Regions from separate parts of the Solibacillus cecembensis genome, predicted to be linked through region 2. Evidence: a T-box and tRNA genes for the amino acid it is inferred to sense, from the RefSeq annotation. Region 2 holds a T-box; the other holds one or more tRNA genes.

Region 1 (8,947 bases), on a different contig from region 2:
GCGCAACAGGAATACCATAATTCCCTGAGTTGATGAGCACGACACTGTTTTTAAATACCGCTGCTTCTTTTCGTTCCAGCTTTAGGACCTTCGCTAACAAGTGACTCAATAGCATTTGACTCCCCATAAAAAGTACGATAAAGAGTGTAATTTGCCCGATTACACTTACTTCAATCGACGTTTCATAAATATTAATAAAGACCGCTGCTGGCATGAAGCAATACGTAATTAAATGGGACAATGCCTTTAAATTAAAATTGAACTTCTTCTGCAAAATTGCGCCAATGAAAAGCAGTATTAAAATAGGCGCAACAATTTTGAAAAAAATCATTGATAAATATTCCACAACGCAACCTCCCTAAAAATATATCCATATTCTTCTATATAATATTATATGATTAGACAATTACAAATGCAAAAGCACAGCGTATAAACCGCTGTGCTTTTGTAGTGAAGATTATAAATACTCGATTGCGTTTAATGCCTTGTATAACATTTCGGCAAACTGTGCTCTCGTTAACTTTTGCTCTGGATTAAATTGACTTGAAGCAGTGCCATCCACAACATCGAATAATTCCAAAATCGCGATACTTTGACGCGCTTCATATGTTAAATGAGAAACGTCTCTAAAATTTGTCTTTAATTCATTATAAGCAAGTGACAAATCTTGATTTAAATAGCGGTACATATTGGCTATGATAATCGCTGCTTCCTGACGACTCACTGCACTATGCGGACTAAATTGCTGCGCCGTCACTCCGCTCATAACACCTGCTTCTAATAAGCCTTGTACATAGCTTGAAGATACCGTCGACTTTAAATCGTTATATTTTGTCGCTTTCGTACTTGAAACATCGAGCGCTTTCGCAAGTAATGTCGCAACATCAGCACGTGTCACACTTTTATTCGGAATGACTGACTTACCTGATGTTGAATACGTAATGCCGCGCTTCGCTAATTCACGAATACCTGACGCACTCGTGCTCGCTGATGCTAAATCCGAATACGTTGTTTTGCTATTGCTCGCTGTAAAAGTCCCGCCTATTTTTGTGCGAATAACAAAATTAGAGCCTTCTACTTTATAGCTTGCTGGTGTTGTCCCATTATTATCGGTACGTTGCACAGCCATTGATGAAGTCCCATCTAATGTACGCATTGGGATTCGAATCTCGACAAAGTCTGAAAACACTTGCGCCGCTTGTCCTTCTGTAAAGCTAATAATTAATTTATCATTGTCTACAGTCATAGACACTCCAACCGCTGCAGATGTCCCTTTAATATCCGCTGTCGGAATTAATAGTTCGATTCCTTCCGCTGTCAACATCATCGTCTTATCTGCTACATTCTTAACTTGTGAAGCCTCAATCTTTGTCGTATATCGACCGTTATAATAAGCCATTTCCTCATATGGTGACCACGTCGTATCTGGTTGTGAATAAGCAAAGGAACTCGAATCATCTGGAATATACAACGAGTCATACTTAGGTTTCTCTAGTTCAATGCCCCCTGGTTTAATCGCGTTAATGTAATCTGGATAGTACGTAAAAATTAACCCTAAATAATCTGGGTCATTCCACATCGTTTCAAGGCGACGTAATTTTTCATACGTTTTGACATGTCTTTTCGCCTCATAAGATAATGAATTATAATACGCGCGCGCCTTCGCAATTTCCGCTGTGGACGAGGTACGACTAATATTCGCCATATAGGCATCAAATGCTGCAGCTTGTAATTTTGCCTCTTTAACAACGGTATTTTGATATAAAATATTTCTTTCCGCATCGATTAATTTTTGTAAATTCGTTACATACGTTTTCGCCAAATCACTAAGCGCATTATACGCCAGTCGAACATCTTTAATTTGAGCTTCTGTATAGCTATTTGTAATGCGATTAATGCGGTCAATAACGACTTGCGCCTCTTTTTTCGCCTGGTCCGTCTGTTCTTTCATGCTATTTTCATAAGAGACAAGTAAATCTAACATCTTTTTGGACACTAATTTTTTCGCATTTTCATTTAACGCTTCGTATGCCGCACGCACCTCTGCAATGGCTGTTGGCGTAGATTCATCATTCAGTGCAAGGATCTTTTCCTCTACTAAACGAGCCGCTTCTTTGTCAGCAAGTTCGGTTTCCTTACCATCGAGCTCTGCCAATAGCTGTGCAATTTTTTCATAGTCCACTACTAATGCTCGTGAAGATTCAGGCAATGCGTCGTATGCATCTTGAGCTGCTTGAATTTGATCTTTTGTTGATTTTGAGTTAAGGTCCTTGATTAATTTGTTGACGCGGTCGATGGCAGCTTTCTCTGTACCTACCTTTGCCCATAATGCTTCGAGTATTGCGGCATTTGTAACTTGTGATTTAGCATCAGCAAGCGCGATATATTGATCATATACTAGTTTTACCTCGGCATATGTTGAGGTATCTGATAAACCATTGATTGCTTCGATTATTTTTTGGATACGTTCCTCTAAATCTTTAGCTTCAATTCGCTTTTCTTGATCAAGTAAATTAGAGTCATTAACAAAACCCCTATAGATTGAATTAGAATTAAGTTTGTTCCATTCAGCTCTTACTTTTAAAATATCTTCCCTAGAAGAATCTATATTTAACTTATTAATTTTATCTTGAATGTCTTGAATTTTTCCAACTGTATTATTAAATTCCACTAGCTTTTCTTTAAGTTTATCTGGGATTAATACTTGCTTACCCTTTAGCTCAACAAATGCACTATCGGCTGATGCAACGGCACTTTCTAAATCACCGAAACTTGTGTAATTATAGTTTAAAGCATTAATCGCATCTATGACCTTATCTACTTCTTGTCTATCAAAATTCTTTAATTCATTTAAATCAATCTCTTTTTTCGAACCTTTTATTGTATATTCTAGCATGTCCGCTTTTATTGAAATCGAGTCAATTGGTTCCTTTATTATTAACTGTAACTTTTTAGTATTAATATCATATTGATATAAATTTTTGTTATCTGCGTCATTAATAAAATATAAATACTCTATATCAATTGTCGTACTGTCGCCTGTTGTATGTTTATAATAAAGTATCTTTCCAACTCCGGATTTTGCGTCCTTATCAATTGTTGTTGGTGTTCCAGATAGATTATCTAATTTAAGCTCTTTGATTTCTGCATTGTTTTTCCCATCAGCATAATACATGGCTTTATCCGTTTGAACGGGATTTTCAATTTTTTCAAATGCCTTGAAAGCTTTTCCCCACTGCGTAATATCAATACCATTTGCACCATAATCAATTTTACTACCTATCGTTGTATTATCCGCTAAGAAGTAACGGTATTTAATATTTGTACTATCTTTAATTGAATTATCATTTTCAGCAACATCTAAGTGATACCATTCCTGTTTTCCCCCATTGTTCACTTGTACTAAATTCCATGAATGTAGCTCGTTGCTATCAGACTTTCCTGATACGTAACGAACCTCTAATCCTGCTTTCTTTAAAAGCTTGTACGTCCAAAGTGCATACATATGAGCAGAACCATTTTTATCTGATAAAAACTTCCCGACATTATGATTAGTTGATGAAATATAATAATTCCTAATTGTATAATCATGGATTGCTTTTACTTTTCCTGCATCAGTATTAATATTCAATAAAATGGAATCACCTGTAGTACTTAGCAATTTATCTACTGATGCGTCGAGGTTTTTCAATTCTTCTGGAGTAGCAAAGTAATTAAAAGAAAACGCTAATTCCACTGAACCTGTACCATCACCTGTTTCCGTAGGATTTACACGAACATTATTAAACATTCCGTACAACATCGTATTATCAATTGAAGCTGTATCAGTTGTTGTCGTACCGTTTATATTCGTTTTCAAACCTTTAAAAATCGCTTCGATATCTGTTTTATACGTTGCAACATCCGTTCCCGTATAAGTAATCGTAAATCCTTTTGTAAGTTTATCCATCTCATTTAAAATACCGCTTTTTAACTTATCTCTTGTTGTAGCAGTAATTGTTGGTAAACTCACTTCATCCGCAAAAGTCGAAGTCCCAACAAATTCATTTTTAATTTCAAACGGAACTACTTCCGCCGCCTGCACTTGTCCCGCAACAATTACCGTCGCAGGAATTGCGAGCATTGCAGCAAGTATTTTTTTAGATTGATTCATCTAGTTAACAGCCCCTCTTCATTTTCTTTATGTATTCGTTAAAACAAACATAATTGTCATTACTCTTTATATCGACATTTATCACTAGTTTTAGAATACCATATTGGATGAAATTTGGAATTTTCTTTTATGATTGTTCCTCATCATTACGTGGGTGTTTCCATTCGCAAAAAAAGGAAGGTTAGAAATATCCAACCTTCCGTAAATTCATCCTTTTTTAAGCGCATTAATTTGCTTTGTCAGCTCTAAAAACTGAGTATCCAACTCCGAATAGCTTGGATCTTTTGCCGTCATGAAACTTAGCTTCCCTAGCACTTCCTGACGTGCCGTTTCTAGATGCAATAGCTGCTCTTCCTTTGTATCCTTTTGCGTATTGGATTGACCAACTGCCCTCTTTTGAATCGCTCCATCTTGAATAACCAAATGCATATTCGCCAATTTATCAACAAAATATCGGTCATGCGAAACAAAAATCAACGTCCCCTTATACTCCGCAAGTGTCGCCTCCAGCTGCTCTCGTGACGGTAAATCTAAATGATTTGTCGGCTCATCTAAAATCAACACATCCCGATTTTCTAAAATATACTGCATGAGCTTACACTTTACGCGCTCACCCATACTCATATGGGCAATCGGTTCCTCCCACTGCTCCATTTGAAAACCAAGATGCCGCATTAAGTTTTGCACAAGGCCACGGTCTGCATAGTTATCCCGATGAAAAAGCATTGCAGGCGTTTGATGATCTGGTAAATCAAATACTTCCTGCGTTAAATAGCCAATATTCGTCGTAGGTGAAAACGACAGCTCGCCATCATAGGATTCTCTCCCTATAACCATATTTAAAAAAGTTGTTTTCCCACTTCCATTTGCCCCTACTAACGCCACACGCTCACCATGCAAAATCGTAAAATTAACCTGCTCAAAAAGACGTCGCTCCCCAAAATACTTTGACACATTTTTCGCCTGTAAAAATCGTTTTCCTAACTTGCTATTCGCTTGCAATGTAAAATTAACCGATTGCTCTTTCGCCACTTGCTCAACTTTATTTTTCTCAATTTCCTTTTCAATCATTTTTCGCTTCGACTTCACTTGGGCATCCATACGTTTTGCCTTGGTGCGATAATATTCTTTCGGAAATTCCTGCTTAGTAGAATCACGGTGCGCCTTTTGCGACCAAGAAGTGAGCGCATCCATTTGTTGTTCCAGCGTGTCAATTTTCTTTTGCTGCTTTTCATATGCACGTTGCTGCGTGTGACGACGCTGTTCCCGAACATCCATATAATGCGAGTAATTGCCTTGCTGCTCGATAAATTGCTGCTGTTCCAATGACCATATTTTTGTCGTCACCTCATCCAAAAAATACCGATCATGTGAAACAACAATAATCGTCCCCGGATACGTTTTAATTTGATCGATTAAATTTTGCATACTTTCCACATCTAAATGATTAGTCGGCTCATCTAATAATAAAATTTGCGGCTTTTGCGCAAATCCCCTCGCTAATCGGCGTTTCAATCGTTCCCCACCACTCAGCAGCTCATACGAAACATCTGGCACTTGCCACTGTGCGAGCAACACCGCTTCCTCTTCCATTATCTCCCCTGGCTGAAAATGCTGTTCTTCTTGCTGCACTACATATACAGTGGCATCCGGTTGAAGCCATTTTCGCTGACCACTCGTAAATGTTTGTGTTCCTGCAATTATATTTAATAAAGTAGATTTCCCGCTTCCATTCCGTCCGATAATACCAATGACCTCACTTTGCTTTATTGTAGTAGTCACATTTTCGAAAAGAATTCGGTCGGCTAACTCCATCGTTCCATGCTGTAATTTCAATAATTCTCTCATATATCTTACCTCCGCAATTTGGGAAGAAAAAAATCCCCCCAAAGTTTTCATTTGGAAGGATTAGCTGCTGTTCATATTTGTATAAAAAGACGCCAAAAAGCGCATAGCAAAAAGTCTTTTATACAAAATTATTGGAATTTGGGCATACTAATCCTATTTTTTGTTTGAAAAAAATTTTCAATTACTCAAAAATAAGATTAGATAATCATCGTCCACCCGTCACTCCCTTGATCATTTATAAATTCACTATAACAAATTCAAACGATGTTGTCATGAGCTGAGACAATCATTGCGGGAACTTTTGGAACATGCTACAGTAAAATAAAACCAATTTTGATTAATCACTTTAAGGAGGCTTTTCCATGAGGCGACACCATTACTACTTTCTAACTTTATTAATTTTGATTATGAGTTTTTCATTTAATACGAAGAGTTCTGCTGCAAAAACTTTATTTAAAGATGTACCAGCCCATCATTATGCATATGATGCGATTAAATGGGCCTATGATTTTGATATTATTGGTGGCTATCCAGATGGCACATTCCGCCCAACTCAATCAGTCACTGAGCAGCAATTTGCGAAGATTTTAGTTACTTATTTTGATTTAGAACCGGTCTCAGAAGAACTTAATAAATTCACGAAAAAGGAAACCGCTTCAGATCATTACTACAATACACTTGCTGCCTATCAAGTACCGATAAATGGATATTTTGATAATGATATTCGAGGACGTGCAGTTAGCCGTGGTCTCGTAGCACAAGCAATTACCCATGTAGCAGACGGCAATGCTACGCTAAATCAATCCATTCAGTTTTTACTCGACCACAGTATTTCTGGTGGGCAAAATCCAAAATATGAAAACACCAACTTAGCAAAATATTTCGGTGCCTCGAACAATTTAACACGCGCACAAGTCGTTGCATTTTTCTACAATTTACAAAACAAAAACTACTTCTATATTTCTGAGGATGCAGAGAATAGCTATGAAAACTTAGACGCTCTCCCGCTATACGTAAGAGCAAATGCTGCCCGCAAAACTGTGGATGCTTCCTTACGAGTCGGTAAAGATTGGTCAACCGTATCAAAAGAAAACTCTTGGGATGGCAACTACTTCTACTATTATAAATACGGACGTGGAGAAGCCGATTCAAGCCTTCGGGATTTGACGATTTCCTTTACCTCTAAAAAGGATTTCTACGTAGAATATGAAACATATGATGGCTATGCTACGGGATTTGTACAAGGTTACGCAACTGTGATATCCGATAAAAAAGCGATGCTATCTGAAACGGTTGCTGGTGAACGCTGTGTCATTGAGTTCCAAAAGCTAAACAACAATGCGATCAAAACGATTGAACACGATTGTGACAGCTCACGTCAACGTGAAACCAACTTTAATGGCATATTAAAAGTAAAATAAAATGGCAACCAGTGAGGACTTATCCTTACTGGTTTTTCTTTTTTATCAAGCACACTAGTATCCATTATCCATATTTAAAATATTTTGCTCCTATTTTACCTTTATAGTTCAATCAATTGAATAAACATCTCCTTCACTAACTGTATCTATTACTTAACCTGTTATATGCTTTCATCATCCAGTTATTGTAATGCCATACCTAGGAATTGGATAACAAAAAAGCTGTATGTAAACTCAAATTATGAGCTTACATACAGCTTTAAATACAAAATGTATTTTATTATGACCCGTACGGGATTCGAACCCGTGTTACCGCCGTGAAAGGGCGGTGTCTTAACCGCTTGACCAACGGGCCATGGCTCCGAAGGTAGGACTCGAACCTACGACCAATCGGTTAACAGCCGATTGCTCTACCACTGAGCTACTTCGGAAAAATATGGTGGGCCTAAATGGACTCGAACCATCGACCTCACGCTTATCAGGCGTGCGCTCTAACCAGCTGAGCTATAGGCCCCATTTAAAAGAGATGGGTCAGGACGGAATCGAACCGCCGACACTTAGAGCTTCAATCTAATGCTCTACCAACTGAGCTACTGACCCATTATAAAAAAATGGCGGTCCCGACCGGGATCGAACCGGCGATCTCCTGCGTGACAGGCAGGCATGTTAACCGCTACACCACGGGACCATTTGGTTGCGGGGACAGGACTTGAACCTGTGACCTTCGGGTTATGAGCCCGACGAGCTACCACTGCTCCACCCCGCGACAATATTACTTTATTCTGTTAAAAATTATTACTAAAAATGGAGGAGGTAGAGGGATTCGAACCCCCGCGCGGTTTAACCCGCCTGTTAGTTTTCAAGACTAATCCCTTCAGCCGAACTTGGGTATACCTCCGAAATAAAATATGGTGGAGCCTAGCGGGATCGAACCGCTGACCTCCTGCGTGCAAGGCAGGCGCTCTCCCAGCTGAGCTAAGGCCCCATATAATGATAATAATGGTCGGAATGACAGGATTCGAACCTACGACCCCTTGGTCCCAAACCAAGTGCTCTACCAAGCTGAGCTACATTCCGAACATGTCAATTAAATTTATAATGGCGCGCCCGGCAGGAGTCGAACCCACAACCTTCTGATCCGTAGTCAGACGCTCTATCCAATTGAGCTACGGGCGCTAAAATATCTATTAAAATAAAAATGGTGCCGAGGGCCGGAATCGAACCGGCACGGTGATCACTCACCGCAGGATTTTAAGTCCTGTGCGTCTGCCAGTTCCGCCACCCCGGCATATGTTGGAGCGGAAGACGAGGTTCGAACTCGCGACCCCCACCTTGGCAAGGTGGTGTTCTACCACTGAACTACTTCCGCATATGCTTAAGAATTTTTATTCTGACAATGTATTAAATTAACTGGTGAGCCATGAAGGATTCGAACCTTCGACCCTCTGATTAAAAGTCAGATGCTCTACCAACTGAGCTAATGGCTCTCTAAATGGTGCCGGCGAAAGGAGTCGAACCCTCGACC
Region 2 (8,947 bases):
GTTGAAGCGTTTATGGGCGGAGATTTACATGCTAGAGATATGCTAATTGAGCGCAATTTGCGTTTAGTTGTTTATATAGCAAGAAGGTTTGATAATACAGCTACACCGATAGAGGATTTAATTAGTATCGGTTCAATTGGCTTAATTAAGGCGATTGAGACATTTAATTTAGACAAAAATATTAAATTGGCGACTTACGCTTCTCGTTGTATTGAAAACGAAATTTTAATGCATTTGCGAAAAACAAGCCGAATGAAGGGAGAGGTTTCGCTAGATGAGCCCTTAAATTCTGATGCAGATGGTAATGAGTTGTTGTTATCGGATATTTTAGGAACAGAAGAGCATATTATTACAATGGATGTTGAACGTAAGCTAGAAAGACAGCATATGTTTGGTGCGATTGATAAATTAACACCAAGAGAAAAATACATTATGGAATGTCGTTTTGGATTAAATGGCAAAGAAGAAATGACACAAAAAGAAGTGGCTGATCATTTAGGCATTTCACAATCTTATATTTCGCGTTTAGAGAAAAAAATCATTTTAGATTTACGCGAGCATTTAAATGAGCCGATTGCATAAGTATGGTTAAAATTGGTGTGCATACAGTTTTTTATTCCGGACAAACTTAAACGAAAGAGAAAAGTCCGGAAGGTGAGATTGAATGCGTACTAAAGTTGAATTATGCGGAGTCGATACTTCTACATTACCCGTATTAAAGCATGAGGAAATGAAAAGTCTTTTTATTCGTTTACAACAAGGAGAAGACTATGTTCGTGAAGAATTAGTTGTTTGTAACTTGCGTCTAGTGCTAAGTATTGTAGGCCGATTTGCTTACCGAGGTGAGCAGGCGGATGATTTGTTCCAAGTTGGTTGTATTGGTCTTTTAAAAGCAATTGATAATTTTGACTTGAAGCATAACGTTCGCTTCTCAACATATGCTGTACCAATGATTATTGGTGAGATTCGCCGTCATTTACGTGACCACCATTCATTACGTGTATCCAGATCTTTACGTGACATAGCATATAAGGCAATGAAAGCAAAAGAAGCTTTTATTGCAGAATTTTTAGTAGAGCCAACGATTGAACAAATTGCACAGGCAATTGAGATGAAAAAAGAGGATGTTTTATTTGCGTTAGATGCAATACAAGATCCGATGTCCTTGCAAGAGCCAATCTATTCGGATGGTGGCGATGCTATTTTTATGATAGATCAAATTAAAGATCAAGTCACGGAAGATCAATGGGTCGGGGCTATTTCCGTACAAGAAAGCTTAAAAAAATTAGATGTAAGGCAACAAATGATTGTGACAAAACGCTTTTATTATGGAGAAACGCAAACAGAAATTGCACAATCTCTAGGGATTTCACAAGCACAAATTTCCAGAATCGAAAAGAGTGCGATTGAAATGATGAAGCGTGATTATCGATAAAAAAGGATGAACCCTCATACACTCAACATGAAAAATGACACAACTCGGTCTAACTTGATCTTGTTGTGTTTTTTAATTGTATCCTATGAATAATGTTGAATTCAAGTTGCATTTGATTGAAATGAAAGGATGGGAAAATGCGTTTTTCATCTGTGCAGGAAAAAGAGATTATTGAGGCATCAAGTGGAAAGTTTATTGGCTACATTGTAGATGCAGAGGTTTGTGAAAAGGATGGAATCATTTTAGCGTTTATTATTGCTACGCCAAAAAAGTTTTATCACCTATTTCAAGGGGAAGAGAGTACTAGGAAAGTCTCATTTAGTCATATACTCACAGTCGGGAAAGATGTTATTCTCGTAAAAACAAGCGAGGAATAGGTCGCGCTATTCATTGAAAATTATGTTCGCCCTTGATACAATGAAAGAAACTATTGTTGTAAAGTTGGGAAAAAAGTGACGAAAATAGAAAAAAAATTAGAATTCATTCAAAAACAAATAGAAAATGCAAAGCTACGAACAAATCAAATGCAAGAAGTGAAGATCATTGCTGTTACAAAGGAAGTAGATGTAACACGTACAGAAGAAGCGATTACAGCAGGACTTACTCATCTAGGTGAAAATCGCCCAGAAGGTTTGGCAAAAAAGCTAGAAGCGATTCATTCTGATGTGGAATGGCACTATATCGGTTCATTACAAACACGCAAAGTAAAACAGGTTATTGCACAAATTGATTACTTACATTCATTAGACCGCTTAAGTTTAGCCGAAGAAATAGAAAAACGTTCAACAACTATTGTGAAATGTTTTGTTCAAGTAAATGTTTCGGGCGAAGATTCTAAGCAAGGCTTAACTAAAGAGCAAGCTTTACAATTTGTAAAACAGCTACAATCGTTTACAAAGATTGAAGTTGTAGGATTAATGACGATGGCGCCCTTTACAGAAGATGAGCAGGTAATCCGCCAAGTTTTCCGTGAGTTAAAACAGTTGCAACAGGAAGTTGTACAATTATGTTTACCGAATGTACCATGTACAGAACTGTCGATGGGCATGTCAAATGACTATGAGATTGCAGTTGAAGAAGGTGCGACATTTGTGAGAATTGGAACAGCTCTTGTTGGCTAAGGAGGAAGTAATATGAGCATAAAAAATATTTTCGACAAATTCTTCTACCTAGAAGATATGGAAGATGAACAAGCTCCAGGTCAAGCGACACCAAAGCAACAACCTGCTCCTAAGCCTGTTTCATCATCAAAGCAAGAACAGATGCCGCAGCAGGTTATCCAAAATCGTATGAAAAAAGAACGAAAAATTCAGCCGCAAATACGCAATAGTGAAGTAGATATTCCAAATAATGTCGTAAGTTTGCAAGCTGCGACTTCATTAAAGAATTCGAAACTTGTATTAGTAGAGCCGCGAGTTTATGCAGAAGCACAAGATATTGCAGAGCAGTTAAAAAATAAACGAGCGACTGTTGTTAATTTGCAACGTATTGATCGTGATCAAGGGAAGCGAATAATCGATTTTTTAAGCGGAACAGTGTATGCTTTAGGTGGCGACATTCAACGTATCGGAACAGATATATTCCTATGTACTCCTGAAAATGTAGAAGTATCTGGTGAAATATCGAATTTTGTGTTTGAATAATCGAGTAATCTTTTAAGTAGAGAGGTATAAAAAACTATGATCTATACATTAGTAGAAACAGCATTTCTCGTATATCGATTTATGCTCATAGGTTACATATTGATGTCTTGGATACCGGCGCTGCAAGAGTCAGCTGTTGGGAAATTCCTTGAGACAGTATGTGAACCGTATTTAGGCTTTTTCCGTAAGTTTATTCCACCAATTGGTATGATTGATATTTCTCCAATCGTTGGACTATTTGCACTTATGTTCATCCAACAAGGTGTATACATCGTACTTGGATATTTTCTTTAAGATGTAATCCCTCTGCTTTAATGTAGGGGGGTTCTTTTTAATATGATTAGAATACATCACTCGTGCAAAATCGATTGGGTGAGAAGGTATACATAAATAAAACTAGGGGAAGGTGATTTTATGCAGCATGTAATTCAACATTTTCGGAAAGATGAGCAGCCGTTTATCGAACAAGTTATCGGATGGCAACGTGAAGTGGAGGATCGTTATGCCCCGAAGTTAACAGATTTCCTTGATCCAAGGCAACGATTTATTGTCGAGGCAATCACCCATCAATCAGAGGACCTCCATGTTTTTACTGATGGGCTTTTTGAAAATGCCGAAAGACAGCGAATGCTAATTGCACCTTCTTATTTTCAAGCGACGAAGGAAGATTTTCAAATTGCGTGCTATACAATCAATTACCCATCTAAATTTGTTCAAATCAAACATCCAGATGTACTAGGTGCGTTATTATCGATAGGGTTAGATCGTAGTAAATTTGGCGATATTCGTCTAGCTGAAAATACGGTGCAATTTACAATGGCTACGGAAATTGTGGACTATGTTCGTGCAAATTTAACAGGTATTGGTAAAGTGAAGGTGCATGTTGAGGAAATCCAATCAACTGTACCCTTACTTCAAAATGAAGAGCAATGGATTGAAAGTTCCTATACGGTTTCTTCTATGCGTTTAGATGTGGTTTTAGCAACGGTTGCCAATATATCGCGCCAAAAATCACAAAATTTAATCAGTTCGGGTAAAGTGAAAGTAAACTGGACTGTACGAGAATCGACCTCTTTTGAATTACAAGAAGGGGATATTATTTCTGCTCGGGGCTTCGGAAGAGTGAAAATAATTATGACAGAAGGTCGAACAAAAAAGGACAAGATCCGATTGCAAATAGGACGATTAGAGCAAAAACTATAAATTACCAGCATTATTTACGAAAACTTGATGTTATTCAACGTAGAAACCATTATAATAAGTTTTAAATACATTCGTGCAAAGGAGAGTCGAACGATATGCCATTATCACCTCTTGATATACATAATAAAGAATTTACACGTGGATTCCGTGGTTATGCAGAAGACGAGGTAAATGAATTTTTAGATCAAATTATTAAAGATTATGAGATTCTTTTACGTGAAAAGAAAGAGTTAGAAGACAAAGTAAAATCCATGTCAGAACAAATGAAACATTATAGTTCACTGGAAGAAACATTACAAAAATCAATCGTTGTAGCTCAAGAGGCTGCTGATGAAGTCCGTCGCAACTCTCAAAAAGAATCAAAGCTAATTGTAAGAGAAGCGGAAAAAAATGCGGATCGTATTGTAAATGATGCGATGACAAAAGCGCGTAAAGTGACGATTGAAATAGATGAATTAAAGAAACAATCGAAAGTTTTCCGCAATCGTTTTAAAATGCTCGTTGAAGCGCAATTAGACTTGTTGAATACAGATGATTGGGACCATCTACTAGAATATGATGTAGATCTTACAGAAATCCAAGATCACAACCGTCCTGAAGAATCAGGTGACATGTTAAAAGAAGGAAAATTAACGTATTAATGAATTGTGCTTGACATTCTGATAGTCCTTTTCATATACTGAAAAATAACTAATGAGATGCAATTTGCAACAAAGGCAAAGACGGAGACAGTATGTTTACATTTGTGGTGAAGCGATTCGAGGATGGTGAAAGCTCGAACGAAGCAAGTTTAACAGAAAATCACTCCCGAGCTAAATAGCTGAAATTTTTAGTAAGCTATTTCGTTTTACACGACGTTACAGTGTCTAATGAGGCAATATGATGTATTGCAAAATTAGGGTGGTACCACGAGAGTTATGCTCCTCGTCCCTTTCCATAGGGATGAGGGGCTTTTTTGTATTTTATAACAGGTGTTTACATTTAAATTATTTTAGGAGGCTTTTTAAAATGGTAGAGTATAAAGAAACATTATTAATGCCGAAAACAGATTTCCCAATGCGCGGTGGCTTGCCGACGAAAGAACCACAAATTCAAGCACAGTGGGATGAAATGGATATTAACAAATTAGTAAAAGAGCGTACAGCAGGTCGCCCACACTTCGTATTACACGATGGCCCTCCATATGCAAATGGTGATATCCACGTAGGTCACGCATTAAATAAAGTAATTAAAGATATGATTAACCGTCAAAAATCGATGACAGGTTATTATGTTGATTATATTCCGGGTTGGGATACACATGGTTTGCCAATCGAGCAAGCTTTAACAAATAAAGGTGTTAAGCGTAAAGAAATGTCGATTGCAGAGTTCCGTGAGCTTTGTGAAAAATATGCATATGAACAAATCGCGAACCAAAGTGGCCAATTCCAACGTTTAGGCGTACGCGGTGACTTTGAAAACCCATATATTACATTAAAACCTGAATTTGAAGCGCGTCAAATTGAAGTATTCGGTAAAATGGCGGAAAAAGGCTATATTTACAAAGGCTTAAAACCTGTTTATTGGTCACCATCTTCTGAGTCGGCTTTAGCTGAAGCGGAAATCGAATATAAAGATGTTGAGTCGTATTCAATTTATGTAGCTTTCGGCATTAAAGATGCTAAAAATGTCGTGCCAGCAGATGCAAAATTTGTTATTTGGACGACAACACCTTGGACAATTCCAGCAAACTTAGGTATTTCAGTGAATCCTGAATTCACATATGTCGTTGCAGAAACAAATGGTTCAAAATACATCGTAGCGAAAGATTTACTGGCTACATTATCAACTACTTTTGGTTGGGAAGATGTACAAATCGTTCAAGAAGTAAAAGGGCAAGAACTAGATATGCTTGTTGCAGAGCACCCAATTTACAAGCGTGATTCATTAGTAATGGTAGGAGATCATGTAACGGCTGATGCAGGTACAGGATGTGTTCATACAGCACCTGGACATGGTGAAGACGATTATCAAATTGGGAATCGTTACGGCTTAGAAGTATTATCTCCAGTAGATAACGGTGGTTGTTATACAGATGAAGCGCCAGGATTTGAAGGGCTATTCTATGAAAAAGCAAACCCGATTGTCGTTGAGAAGCTAAAAGAAGAAGGTGCATTGTTAAATGTATCGAAATTCAAGCACTCTTATCCACATGATTGGCGTACGAAAAAACCAGTAATTTACCGTGCAACACCACAATGGTTTGCGTCTGTGGAAATGTTCCGTGATGAATTATTAGGTGCAGTAAAAGCGACTGAATTCACACCAGCATGGGGCGAAACACGTCTTTATAATATGATTCGTGACCGTGGAGATTGGGTAATTTCTCGTCAACGTGCATGGGGTGTTCCGATTCCAATTTTCTATGCAGAAAACGATGAACCAATCATTACACCAGAAACAATCGCGCACATTTCGAAATTATTCCGTGAGCACGGTTCAAATATTTGGTTCCAAAAAGAAGCTAATGAATTATTACCAGAAGGCTTTACACATCCAGGTAGCCCGAACGGTAAATTCACGAAAGAAAATGACATTATGGACGTTTGGTTCGACTCAGGTTCGTCACACCAAGGTGTACTTGTTGAGCGCGGTATGAAATATCCTGCCGACCTGTATTTAGAAGGCTCTGACCAACACCGTGGCTGGTTCAACTCATCATTAATCACATCGGTTGCGATTAACGGTTATGCACCATATAAAGGGTTATTAACACACGGTTTCGTATTAGATGGTGAAGGACGCAAAATGTCGAAATCACTTGGTAATACAATTGATCCAATAAAAGTAATGAATCAATACGGTGCGGATATCCTACGTATGTGGGTAGCATCAGTAGATTATACAGCGGACGTACGTATCTCAATGGATATGTTAAAGCAAGTTTCTGAAACATACCGTAAAGTACGTAACACATTGCGCTTCTTACACGGCAACGTAACAGATTTCAATGCTGCAACAGACCGTGTAGCTTATGAAGACTTACGTGAGATGGATCAATACATGTATATGCGCTTACAAGATGTTGTGAAAACAATTCGTGCAGCATATGACCGTTATGACTTCTCAACGGTGTATTCAACAGTGAATAACTTTGTAGCAATCGAGCTTTCTTCATTCTACTTAGATATCGCGAAAGATGTTGTATACATTGAGGGTACGGATAATAAAAACCGTCGTGCAATGCAAACAGTTATGTACGATACATTAATGGCGTTATTAAAATTATTAACACCAATGATTCCTCATACGATGGAAGAGTTATGGGAGTATGTAGAAGTAGAAGGTAAAGTGCAATCGATCCAATTAATGGACTTCCCTGAAGTGGACGAAAAAGCGAACTTTACTGAACTACGCACGAAATGGACGAAATTAATTGCTGTTCGTAATGAAGTGTTAAAAGCATTAGAAGAAGCACGTAATGCGAAAACGATTGGTAAATCATTAGAAGCAAAAATTTCAGTTTATGCAGATAGCGAAACAGCTGAATTATTAAATGATGAAAAAATTGACTTTGCACAGCTGTCAATCGTTTCACAATTTATAGTTGCAGGTAGCAAAGAAGATGCACCGGCAAACAGCCTAGCTTTAGAAAAAACAGCACTTGTTGTTGAAAAAGCAGACGGTGAAAAATGTGAACGTTGCTGGACAATTACTGAAACAGTTGGTGCAGTAGAAGCACATGCTACATTATGTAAGCGTTGTGCGGATGTGGTAGAGAACTATTACGTATAACATGAACGAGAACGCTATTGTCGATTTGGCAATGGCGTTCTTTCTACATATTTTCAGTTATCTGAAAAGATAGACGATTCATTAGGAGGATTTTGAATGGGAAATGAACAGATCCAGTCGAATTCTTATACACCAGATACCTTTATGCAAGGTGTAAAAGACTGTGTTCCGACGTTATTAGGTTATATAAGTATTGGGGTAGCCTTTGGGGTTGTTGGCATTGCATCAGGTATTTCTGTATTGGAAATTTTTTTATTGTCGGTACTTGTATATGCAGGTTCGGCACAATTTATTTTTTGTGGTTTATATTTAGCAGGTGCACCTGTAACGGCGATTGTCGCGACGATTTTTATTGTAAACCTTCGTCATTTATTAATGTCCTTAACAATTGCGCCGTATTTTACAAAGCATTCGACTCTTCGAAACATCGGCTTTGGCACATTATTAACGGATGAAACGTTTGGGGTTTCTGTTGTGGCTGCAAGTAAGGAAGGTCGTCTCGGTGGCAAGTGGATGGATGGTTTAAATGTGACGGCTTATACAACGTGGATTGCCGCTTGTACATTTGGTGGGGTTGTTGGCCAATGGTTGCCGAATCCAGAGAAATGGGGGTTGGATTATGCCCTTGTAGCGATGTTCGTCGCTTTATTAATTTTAACATTAGCGAGCATTCCAAAAACGAAGCTTATGCATTACTTGAAGTTAATCGTGTATATGGTTGTATGCATGTACGGCTTATTGTATTTTGTGCCGGGACATTTAGCGGTATTATTGTCCACGTTAGCAGTAGCGACGATTGGGGTGGTGACTGAAAAATGACGACGACAATTTGGATTGTACTTGTTATTTTAGGTTGTGCAGTTGTCACTTGGTTGCCGCGAATTTTACCGTT

Evidence for each region. The T-box of region 2 lies ahead of ileS (isoleucine--tRNA ligase). A T-box ahead of a tRNA ligase gene usually reads a tRNA of that ligase, here a tRNA-Ile.
Region 1: it has a tRNA-Ile gene. The T-box ahead of ileS (isoleucine--tRNA ligase) is inferred to sense a tRNA for this amino acid. The anticodon was not compared.

What each region holds. Positions count from the first base shown of each region.
Region 1 covers NZ_JBNNMF010000045.1:243-9,189, reverse strand. The annotation lists gene ACQKIH_RS21840 (AEC family transporter) at 1-346, opposite strand, end outside; gene ACQKIH_RS21835 (S-layer homology domain-containing protein) at 458-4,153, opposite strand; gene abc-f (ribosomal protection-like ABC-F family protein) at 4,361-6,001, opposite strand; gene ACQKIH_RS21825 (S-layer homology domain-containing protein) at 6,409-7,422, shown strand; tRNA gene ACQKIH_RS21820 (tRNA-Glu) at 7,706-7,777, opposite strand; tRNA gene ACQKIH_RS21815 (tRNA-Asn) at 7,779-7,853, opposite strand; tRNA gene ACQKIH_RS21810 (tRNA-Ile) at 7,860-7,936, opposite strand; tRNA gene ACQKIH_RS21805 (tRNA-Phe) at 7,950-8,022, opposite strand; tRNA gene ACQKIH_RS21800 (tRNA-Asp) at 8,035-8,110, opposite strand; tRNA gene ACQKIH_RS21795 (tRNA-Met) at 8,114-8,188, opposite strand; tRNA gene ACQKIH_RS21790 (tRNA-Ser) at 8,228-8,320, opposite strand; tRNA gene ACQKIH_RS21785 (tRNA-Ala) at 8,332-8,407, opposite strand; tRNA gene ACQKIH_RS21780 (tRNA-Pro) at 8,423-8,499, opposite strand; tRNA gene ACQKIH_RS21775 (tRNA-Arg) at 8,522-8,598, opposite strand; tRNA gene ACQKIH_RS21770 (tRNA-Leu) at 8,622-8,710, opposite strand; tRNA gene ACQKIH_RS21765 (tRNA-Gly) at 8,717-8,791, opposite strand; tRNA gene ACQKIH_RS21760 (tRNA-Lys) at 8,834-8,909, opposite strand; tRNA gene ACQKIH_RS21755 (tRNA-Thr) at 8,916-8,947, opposite strand, start outside.
Region 2 covers NZ_JBNNMF010000001.1:245,714-254,660, reverse strand. The annotation lists gene sigE (RNA polymerase sporulation sigma factor SigE) at 1-582, shown strand, start outside; gene sigG (RNA polymerase sporulation sigma factor SigG) at 665-1,435, shown strand; gene ACQKIH_RS01350 (PRC-barrel domain-containing protein) at 1,573-1,812, shown strand; gene ACQKIH_RS01345 (YggS family pyridoxal phosphate-dependent enzyme) at 1,888-2,556, shown strand; gene ACQKIH_RS01340 (cell division protein SepF) at 2,569-3,078, shown strand; gene ACQKIH_RS01335 (YggT family protein) at 3,115-3,372, shown strand; gene ACQKIH_RS01330 (YlmH family RNA-binding protein) at 3,493-4,281, shown strand; gene ACQKIH_RS01325 (DivIVA domain-containing protein) at 4,377-4,922, shown strand; T-box leader at 4,992-5,216, shown strand; gene ileS (isoleucine--tRNA ligase) at 5,290-8,055, shown strand; gene ACQKIH_RS01315 (AzlC family ABC transporter permease) at 8,152-8,874, shown strand; gene ACQKIH_RS01310 (AzlD domain-containing protein) at 8,871-8,947, shown strand, end outside.